Regions from separate parts of the Nanhaiella sioensis genome, predicted to be linked through region 1. Evidence: a T-box and tRNA genes for the amino acid it is inferred to sense, from the RefSeq annotation. Region 1 holds a T-box; the other holds one or more tRNA genes.
The links. The T-box of region 1 lies ahead of leuS (leucine--tRNA ligase). A T-box ahead of a tRNA ligase gene usually reads a tRNA of that ligase, here a tRNA-Leu.
Positions count from the first base shown of each region.

Region 2: it has a tRNA-Leu gene. The T-box ahead of leuS (leucine--tRNA ligase) is inferred to sense a tRNA for this amino acid. The anticodon was not compared.

Region 1 covers NZ_JBKAEG010000001.1:3,028,286-3,032,744, forward strand. The annotation lists gene V1503_RS14095 (MDR family MFS transporter) at 631-1,821, shown strand; T-box leader at 1,917-2,167, shown strand; gene leuS (leucine--tRNA ligase) at 2,241-4,459, shown strand, end outside.
Region 2 covers NZ_JBKAEG010000001.1:2,089,820-2,094,278, forward strand. The annotation lists rRNA gene V1503_RS09900 (23S ribosomal RNA) at 1-177, opposite strand, end outside; rRNA gene V1503_RS09905 (16S ribosomal RNA) at 533-2,083, opposite strand; tRNA gene V1503_RS09910 (tRNA-Ala) at 2,153-2,228, opposite strand; tRNA gene V1503_RS09915 (tRNA-Pro) at 2,243-2,319, opposite strand; tRNA gene V1503_RS09920 (tRNA-Arg) at 2,331-2,407, opposite strand; tRNA gene V1503_RS09925 (tRNA-Leu) at 2,421-2,509, opposite strand; tRNA gene V1503_RS09930 (tRNA-Gly) at 2,515-2,589, opposite strand; tRNA gene V1503_RS09935 (tRNA-Leu) at 2,607-2,689, opposite strand; tRNA gene V1503_RS09940 (tRNA-Lys) at 2,699-2,771, opposite strand; tRNA gene V1503_RS09945 (tRNA-Val) at 2,806-2,881, opposite strand; rRNA gene rrf (5S ribosomal RNA) at 2,891-3,006, opposite strand; rRNA gene V1503_RS09955 (23S ribosomal RNA) at 3,090-4,459, opposite strand, start outside.

The sequences.
Region 1 (4,459 bases):
TAGAAAGCAGTGTTAGCAATTATGGACACTGCTTTTGTTAGGCTTTTTTCGCAAACTCTGTAGCTATGTTTACTAAAGGCTTTTTTTTTGTAAACACTGTTGTTGTTACCAAATTAGTACCATAACGGTTTTATATGTTAGTCATCGTTGTCCAGAAGAAACAATAACAAGGATGCTAGTTGTCTATCTGGTTATTTCTTAATACGAAAAAAAACAATCCATGAGAAGATGGCATTACTTTACTTGGACAATATGACAGTTTTATGAAAGCTTATTAATTTTTTATGGGACTATATATGCAAAAATAAGCAATAACCAATATGAAAACAGCCTTCGTTAATTAACCAATAATGTAAACTGTTAGGGATTTTCACAAGGATATATTCAAGCTTGTGTTGGGGAATTTTAGGATGTGTTGTTGCTTTTCGTGTTATTCCGTTTGAATTTTGAGGTGCCATTTCTTCAACTAAATCGTTTACTTCTCGTTCTACTGTTATGTATGAAAAAGCAACAAATTTCAGAAAAGGTGTCTATTTTAAAGATATTTTTTATTGCTATTCTAGCTTAGAGCGAATACAATATGTGCGGTGAACTATGTAACAATTTAAGTGCGTATGAGGAGGAATATTTATGCCTCGGTCATTGTATTTTGTTGTGGTTGGTATGGCAATTTTAGTTACAGGGTCATCGTTTCTTTGGCCTTTAAGTACGATTTATGTTCATGATTATTTAGGTAAAAGCTTAACAACAGCAGGTGTCGTTATTATGTTTAATTCTGCTGCGGGTGTAGTTGGAAATTTGCTAGGTGGAGTCATTTATGATAAGTTTGGAAGCTTTAAAACAATTGTTTCAGGTGTATCTGTTACTTTATGTGCCTCAATAATGTTGATATTCTTTCATGATTGGCCTCATTTTGTATTGTTATTAATAATTATAGGATTTGGCTCTGGAATAATATTTCCAGCTATGTATGCTCTAGCTGGTGCGGTGTGGCCTGAGGGCGAAAGGAAAGCATTTAATGCAATTTATGTTGCTCAAAATATAGGTGTAGCACTTGGAACAGCACTTTGCGGTTTTATTGCGTCATATTCATTTAACTATACGTTTATGGCAAGTGGCCTATTGTATTTAATCTTCTTTTTAATTGGAGTGATATGGTATCGACAGTTAGATGTTAAAGGGAAGAGTTCAGCTAATCATGACACAGAAACGATAGCAAGGAAAAGCAAGGTTAACTTTTATTCATTAATTATTCTTTGTGTGGGATATTTATTATGCTGGGCTGGATATGTGCAGTGGTCTACTACGATATCAACATATACCCAGGAATTAAACATTAGCTTAAAGCAATACAGTGTGCTGTGGACAGTAAATGGAATATTAATCGTCTTGGGACAACCATTAGTCTCTGCTTTTGTAAAACGCTTTGCAAAAACATTGAAATCTCAGATAGTTGTCGGAAACATCATATTTATTTGTTCATTCATTGTCGTTGCGAATGCGTCGGAGTATTCCTCTTTTATTACTGCGATGGTAATCTTAACAATTGGTGAAATGTTAGTATGGCCGGCTGTTCCAACTATTGCTCATCAACTTGCGCCTGAGGGACGAGAAGGATTTTATCAAGGTATTGTAAATAGCACAGCTACAGGTGGAAGAATGGTTGGACCATTGCTTGGTGGATTGTTGGCTGATATTTATGGAATGAATATATTATTCATCGTTTTAATTATCTTCTTGGTAATATCAATCATAACGACTACCTCATATGATTACAGGTTAAACCGACAAAATCAACAAGAGGAAATCAAGATGATGTGATAGGTAATATGTTAGTATTGAAAAAATTTCTATATACAACTTGCAGTTTTATTTTAAATTCTATACAATACATAATAATGATGAAATATAATGATATAACAACATTGATAAGGAATAGTAATGAATGTTACACGTTATAGAGAGCTGGCGGGTGGTGCAAGCCAGACGTTGTATATTCATGAACTCACCTTTAAGTTGCAAGTGTGAAAATTCTGAGGTATGTTAAAACCCTCATAAGTAATGCTTGCCGTTGTCCGCGTTATGGAATGAAAAGCGAGTGTCATATTATGATACTAATGTGGGTGGTACCGCGGGAAGAATTAATTCTAATCCTCTCGTCCCTTTTTAGGGATGGGAGGTTTTTTACTTTATTTTAATGGTTAAATTTGTAAATAAGATGTTTGTAAGGAGGAAATACAATGAGTTTTAATCATGAACAAATTGAACAGAAGTGGCAATCATATTGGGAAGGGAACAAAACATTCAAAACATCTGAAGATAAAGGAAAAGAAAATTTTTATGCTTTAGATATGTTTCCTTTCCCTTCTGGAGCAGGGCTTCATGTAGGTCACCCAGAGGGGTATACTGCAACTGATATTATATCTAGAATGAAGCGCATGCAAGGTTTTAACGTTTTACATCCAATCGGCTGGGATGCATTTGGCTTACCTGCGGAGCAATATGCATTAGATACAGGGAATGATCCAGCTGAATTTACCGAACATAATATTAATACTTTTCGTCGACAAATTAAATCTTTAGGATTTTCGTATGATTGGGACCGAGAAGTGAAAACGACTGATCCAAATTATTTTAAATGGACACAATGGATTTTTTTAAAGCTGTATGAAAAGGGTCTTGCATATGTTGATGAAGTTGCAGTGAACTGGTGTCCTGCTTTAGGGACTGTGCTTTCTAATGAAGAAGTGATAGATGGAAAAAGTGAACGTGGAGGTCACCCTGTTGAACGACGTCCAATGAAGCAATGGATGTTAAAAATTACTGCTTATGCTGATCGTTTATTAGAGGATTTAGATGATCTAGACTGGCCTGAAAGCGTAAAGGATATGCAACGCAATTGGATCGGACGTTCAGAAGGTGCTGAGGTTACTTTTAATATTGCAAATTCCAAGGAAACGTTCACAGTATTTACTACTCGTCCGGACACTTTATTCGGTGCTACTTATGCTGTACTTTCACCAGAGCATCCTTTAGTAGACATTATTACAACTAATGAGCAAAAGGAAGCAGTGAATGTATATGTAGACAAAGTAAAAAGCAAAAGTGATTTAGAACGTACAGATTTAGCCAAGGATAAAACAGGTGTGTTTACTGGTGCATATGCAATAAATCCAGTAAATGATGCAAAAATGCCGATTTGGATTGCAGATTATGTGTTGATGAGCTATGGTACTGGTTCAATAATGGCTGTTCCAGGACATGACGAGCGTGACTGGGAGTTTGCCACAAAATTCGGACTGGATATTACAGAAGTTGTAGCAGGTGGTAATGTTTCTGAAGAAGCATATACAGGAGACGGTGAACATGTGAATTCAGACTTCCTTAACGGGTTAAATAAAGAAGAGGCCATTTCTAAAATGATTGAATGGTTAGTAACAAATGATCGAGGAGAAAAGAAGATTACTTATCGCCTTCGTGATTGGTTGTTTAGTCGTCAAAGATACTGGGGAGAGCCAATACCGGTCATCCATTGGGAAGACGGCTCGATTGAAGCGATTCCGGAAGAGGAATTACCGTTAACACTTCCAAAGGTTGATGACATTAAACCTTCGGGTACTGGGGAATCACCTCTAGCAAAAATTACTGACTGGGTAAATGTGGTTGATGAAAAGACTGGAAGAAAGGGTCGTCGTGAAACAAATACGATGCCTAACTGGGCAGGAAGTTGCTGGTATTATTTGCGCTATATTGACCCAATAAACGAAGAAAAACTAGCTGATCCTAAAAAATTAGAAGATTGGCTGCCGGTCGATATATATATTGGTGGGCAAGAACATGCTGTATTACATTTGCTTTATGCTCGATTCTGGCATAAGTTCTTATACGATATCGGTGTTGTACCAACGAAAGAACCTTTCCAAAAATTATTTAACCAAGGTATGGTTCTTGGAGAAAACAATGAAAAAATGAGTAAATCAAAAGGGAATGTTGTTAATCCAGATGATATAGTCGCTAGTCACGGAGCTGACACACTAAGGTTATACGAAATGTTCATGGGTCCACTTGATGCATCAATTGCATGGTCAACTACTGGCTTAGATGGAGCTCGTCGTTTTATAGACCGCGTGTGGAGATTAATTATGGATGATAACGACAACTTAAGTTCGAAAATTGTTGCTAATGACAATACTGGTGCATTAGAGAAAACGTATCATCAAACGGTAAAAAAGGTAACGGAAGACTATGAGGGGCTAAGGTTTAATACAGCTGTATCACAGTTGATGGTATTTATTAATGAAGCATACAAAGCTGATGATTTACCAATACGTTATATCGAAGGCTTTGTAAAACTGTTTGCACCTATATGCCCACATGTAGCTGAAGAACTGTGGGAAAAGCTAGGACATTCCGAAACGATTGCATATAGTGCATGGCCTGCATACGATGAAGCTAAGCT
Region 2 (4,459 bases), 940 kb from region 1:
TCAATACCCTATGTATTCAGATATTGATACTGCTCCATTACGAACAGTGGGTTTCCCCATTCGGAAATCTCCGGATCAATGCTTACTTACAGCTCCCCGAAGCATTTCGGTGTTAGTCCCGTCCTTCATCGGCTCCTAGTGCCAAGGCATTCACCGTGCGCCCTTTCTAACTTAACCTTAAACAAATGATCAACTTCGAATCTCATCGTCAGCTTCGTTCTTCCACTGCTCATGTATGCAAGATACACTCCGCTGCTCCAGAACTTTACTTCCTCGACCTTCTCGTTGCTAATTTGCTTTTTTTATTTGACCAACGGTCAAACCGTCATCAAATAATGAAAAAAGATTTTCACTTTCTTCAATGAATGTGTCGTTATTATCTAGTTTTCAAGGAACATCGGTAAAAAATAGCCATCGAATTTCTTCGTCAGCTTGTTGTTTACCTTCTTCATTTTGAGAGAATGTTCTCTCAAAACTAAACAAAAACAAAAGCGTCTTTTTATATGAAGTCTAGCTTCACATATTTCCTTAGAAAGGAGGTGATCCAGCCGCACCTTCCGATACGGCTACCTTGTTACGACTTCACCCCAATCATCTGTCCCACCTTAGGCGGCTGGCTCCTTACGGTTACCCCACCGACTTCGGGTGTTACAAACTCTCGTGGTGTGACGGGCGGTGTGTACAAGGCCCGGGAACGTATTCACCGCGGCATGCTGATCCGCGATTACTAGCGATTCCGGCTTCATGCAGGCGAGTTGCAGCCTGCAATCCGAACTGAGAATGGTTTTATGGGATTCGCTTAACCTCGCGGTTTTGCTGCCCTTTGTACCATCCATTGTAGCACGTGTGTAGCCCAGGTCATAAGGGGCATGATGATTTGACGTCATCCCCACCTTCCTCCGGTTTGTCACCGGCAGTCACCTTAGAGTGCCCAACTTAATGCTGGCAACTAAGATCAAGGGTTGCGCTCGTTGCGGGACTTAACCCAACATCTCACGACACGAGCTGACGACAACCATGCACCACCTGTCACTCTGTCCCCCGAAGGGGAACGCCCTATCTCTAGGGTTGGCAGAGGATGTCAAGACCTGGTAAGGTTCTTCGCGTTGCTTCGAATTAAACCACATGCTCCACCGCTTGTGCGGGCCCCCGTCAATTCCTTTGAGTTTCAACCTTGCGGTCGTACTCCCCAGGCGGAGTGCTTAATGCGTTAGCTGCAGCACTAAAGGGCGGAAACCCTCTAACACTTAGCACTCATCGTTTACGGCGTGGACTACCAGGGTATCTAATCCTGTTCGCTCCCCACGCTTTCGCACCTCAGCGTCAGTTACAGACCAGAGAGTCGCCTTCGCCACTGGTGTTCCTCCACATCTCTACGCATTTCACCGCTACACGTGGAATTCCACTCTCCTCTTCTGCACTCAAGTTCCCCAGTTTCCAATGACCCTCCACGGTTGAGCCGTGGGCTTTCACATCAGACTTAAGGAACCGCCTGCGCGCGCTTTACGCCCAATAATTCCGGACAACGCTTGCCACCTACGTATTACCGCGGCTGCTGGCACGTAGTTAGCCGTGGCTTTCTGGTTAGGTACCGTCAAGGTACCGCCCTATTCGAACGATACTTGTTCTTCCCTAACAACAGAGTTTTACGATCCGAAAACCTTCTTCACTCACGCGGCGTTGCTCCGTCAGACTTTCGTCCATTGCGGAAGATTCCCTACTGCTGCCTCCCGTAGGAGTCTGGGCCGTGTCTCAGTCCCAGTGTGGCCGATCACCCTCTCAGGTCGGCTACGCATCGTCGCCTTGGTGAGCCGTTACCTCACCAACTAGCTAATGCGCCGCGGGCCCATCCGTAAGTGATAGCCGAAGCCATCTTTCAAATAAGAACCATGTGGTTCTTATTGTTATTCGGTATTAGCTCCGGTTTCCCGAAGTTATCCCAATCTTACAGGTAGGTTGCCCACGTGTTACTCACCCGTCCGCCGCTAACCTCCGGGAGCAAGCTCCCTTTGGTTCGCTCGACTTGCATGTATTAGGCACGCCGCCAGCGTTCGTCCTGAGCCAGGATCAAACTCTCCAATAAAGTTTGATTGCTCATTTGTTCAAAAAAATTAACGTTGACGCTTTTGTTTTGTTTAGTTTTCAAAGAACATGGTGGAGCCTAGCGGGATCGAACCGCTGACCTCCTGCGTGCAAGGCAGGCGCTCTCCCAGCTGAGCTAAGGCCCCTTAATTTTTATAAGTGGTCGGGAAGACAGGATTCGAACCTGCGACCCCATGGTCCCAAACCATGTGCTCTACCAAGCTGAGCTACTTCCCGTTATTTATTAATGGCGCGCCCGAAAGGAGTCGAACCCATAACCTTCTGATCCGTAGTCAGACGCTCTATCCAATTGAGCTACGGGCGCTTATATATATAAATGGTGCCGAGGGCCGGACTTGAACCGGCACGGTAGTCACCTACCGCAGGATTTTAAGTCCTGTGTGTCTGCCAATTCCACCACCCCGGCAGCATTGGAGCGGAAGACGGGATTCGAACCCGCGACCCCCACCTTGGCAAGGTGGTGTTCTACCACTGAACTACTTCCGCAAGCTTTATTTAATTAATGCGGGTGAAGGGACTTGAACCCCCACGTCACAAGGACACTAGATCCTAAGTCTAGCGCGTCTGCCAATTCCGCCACACCCGCGGAAAATGATGAGCCATAGAGGACTCGAACCTCTGACCCTCTGATTAAAAGTCAGATGCTCTACCAACTGAGCTAATGGCTCATGATCATTAACAATATACTCTTACGAGTATTAATGGTGGAGGATGACGGGATCGAACCGCCGACCCCTTGCTTGTAAGGCAAGTGCTCTCCCAGCTGAGCTAATCCTCCAATATATAAGCCTGGCAACGTCCTACTCTCACAGGGGGAAACCCCCAACTACCATCGGCGCTGAAGAGCTTAACTTCCGTGTTCGGTATGGGAACGGGTGTGACCTCTTCGCCATCGCCACCAGACATAATATATAGGAATAAGTTAATATTCCTTCAAAACTAGATAATAGACATTCATTGAACAAAGCTTGCTCTGCATTTCTAACTTGGTTAAGTCCTCGATCTATTAGTATCTGTCAGCTCCACGTGTCACCACGCTTCCACCTCAGACCTATCAACCTCGTCATCTTCGAGGGATCTTACTAGCTTACGCTATGGGAAATCTCATCTTGAGGGGGGCTTCATGCTTAGATGCTTTCAGCACTTATCCCTTCCACACATAGCTACCCAGCTATGCCCTTGGCAGGACAACTGGTACACCAGCGGTGTGTCCATCCCGGTCCTCTCGTACTAAGGACAGCTCCTCTCAAATTTCCTACGCCCACGACGGATAGGGACCGAACTGTCTCACGACGTTCTGAACCCAGCTCGCGTACCGCTTTAATGGGCGAACAGCCCAACCCTTGGGACCGACTACAGCCCCAGGATGCGATGAGCCGACATCGAGGTGCCAAACCTCCCCGTCGATGTGGACTCTTGGGGGAGATAAGCCTGTTATCCCCGGGGTAGCTTTTATCCGTTGAGCGATGGCCCTTCCATGCGGAACCACCGGATCACTAAGCCCGACTTTCGTCCCTGCTCGACTTGTAGGTCTCGCAGTCAAGCTCCCTTATGCCTTTGCACTCTTCGAATGATTTCCAACCATTCTGAGGGAACCTTTGGGCGCCTCCGTTACTTTTTAGGAGGCGACCGCCCCAGTCAAACTGCCCACCTGACACTGTCTCCCGAAGCGATTAGCTCCGTAGGTTAGAATTTCAATACAGCCAGGGTAGTATCCCACCGACGCCTCCACCGAAGCTAGCGCTCCGGTTTCTACGGCTCCTACCTATCCTGTACAAGCTGTACCAAAATTCAATATCAGGCTACAGTAAAGCTCCACGGGGTCTTTCCGTCCTGTCGCGGGTAACCTGCATCTTCACAGGTACTATAATTTCACCGAGTCTCTCGTTGAGACAGTGCCCAGATCGTTACACCTTTCGTGCGGGTCGGAACTTACCCGACAAGGAATTTCGCTACCTTAGGACCGTTATAGTTACGGCCGCCGTTTACTGGGGCTTCGATTCAGAGCTTCTCCTTACGGATAACCCCTCCTCTTAACCTTCCAGCACCGGGCAGGTGTCAGCCCCTATACTTCGCCTTGCGGCTTCGCAGAGACCTGTGTTTTTGCTAAACAGTCGCCTGGGCCTTTTCACTGCGGCTTCTCAGGGCTATTCACCCTAAAAAGCACCCCTTCTCCCGAAGTTACGGGGTCATTTTGCCGAGTTCCTTAACGAGAGTTCTCTCGCTCACCTTAGGATTCTCTCCTCGCCTACCTGTGTCGGTTTGCGGTACGGGCACCTCTCACCTCGCTAGAGGCTTTTCTTGGCAGTGTGGAATCAGGAACTTCGGTACTATATTTCCCTCGCCATCACAGCTC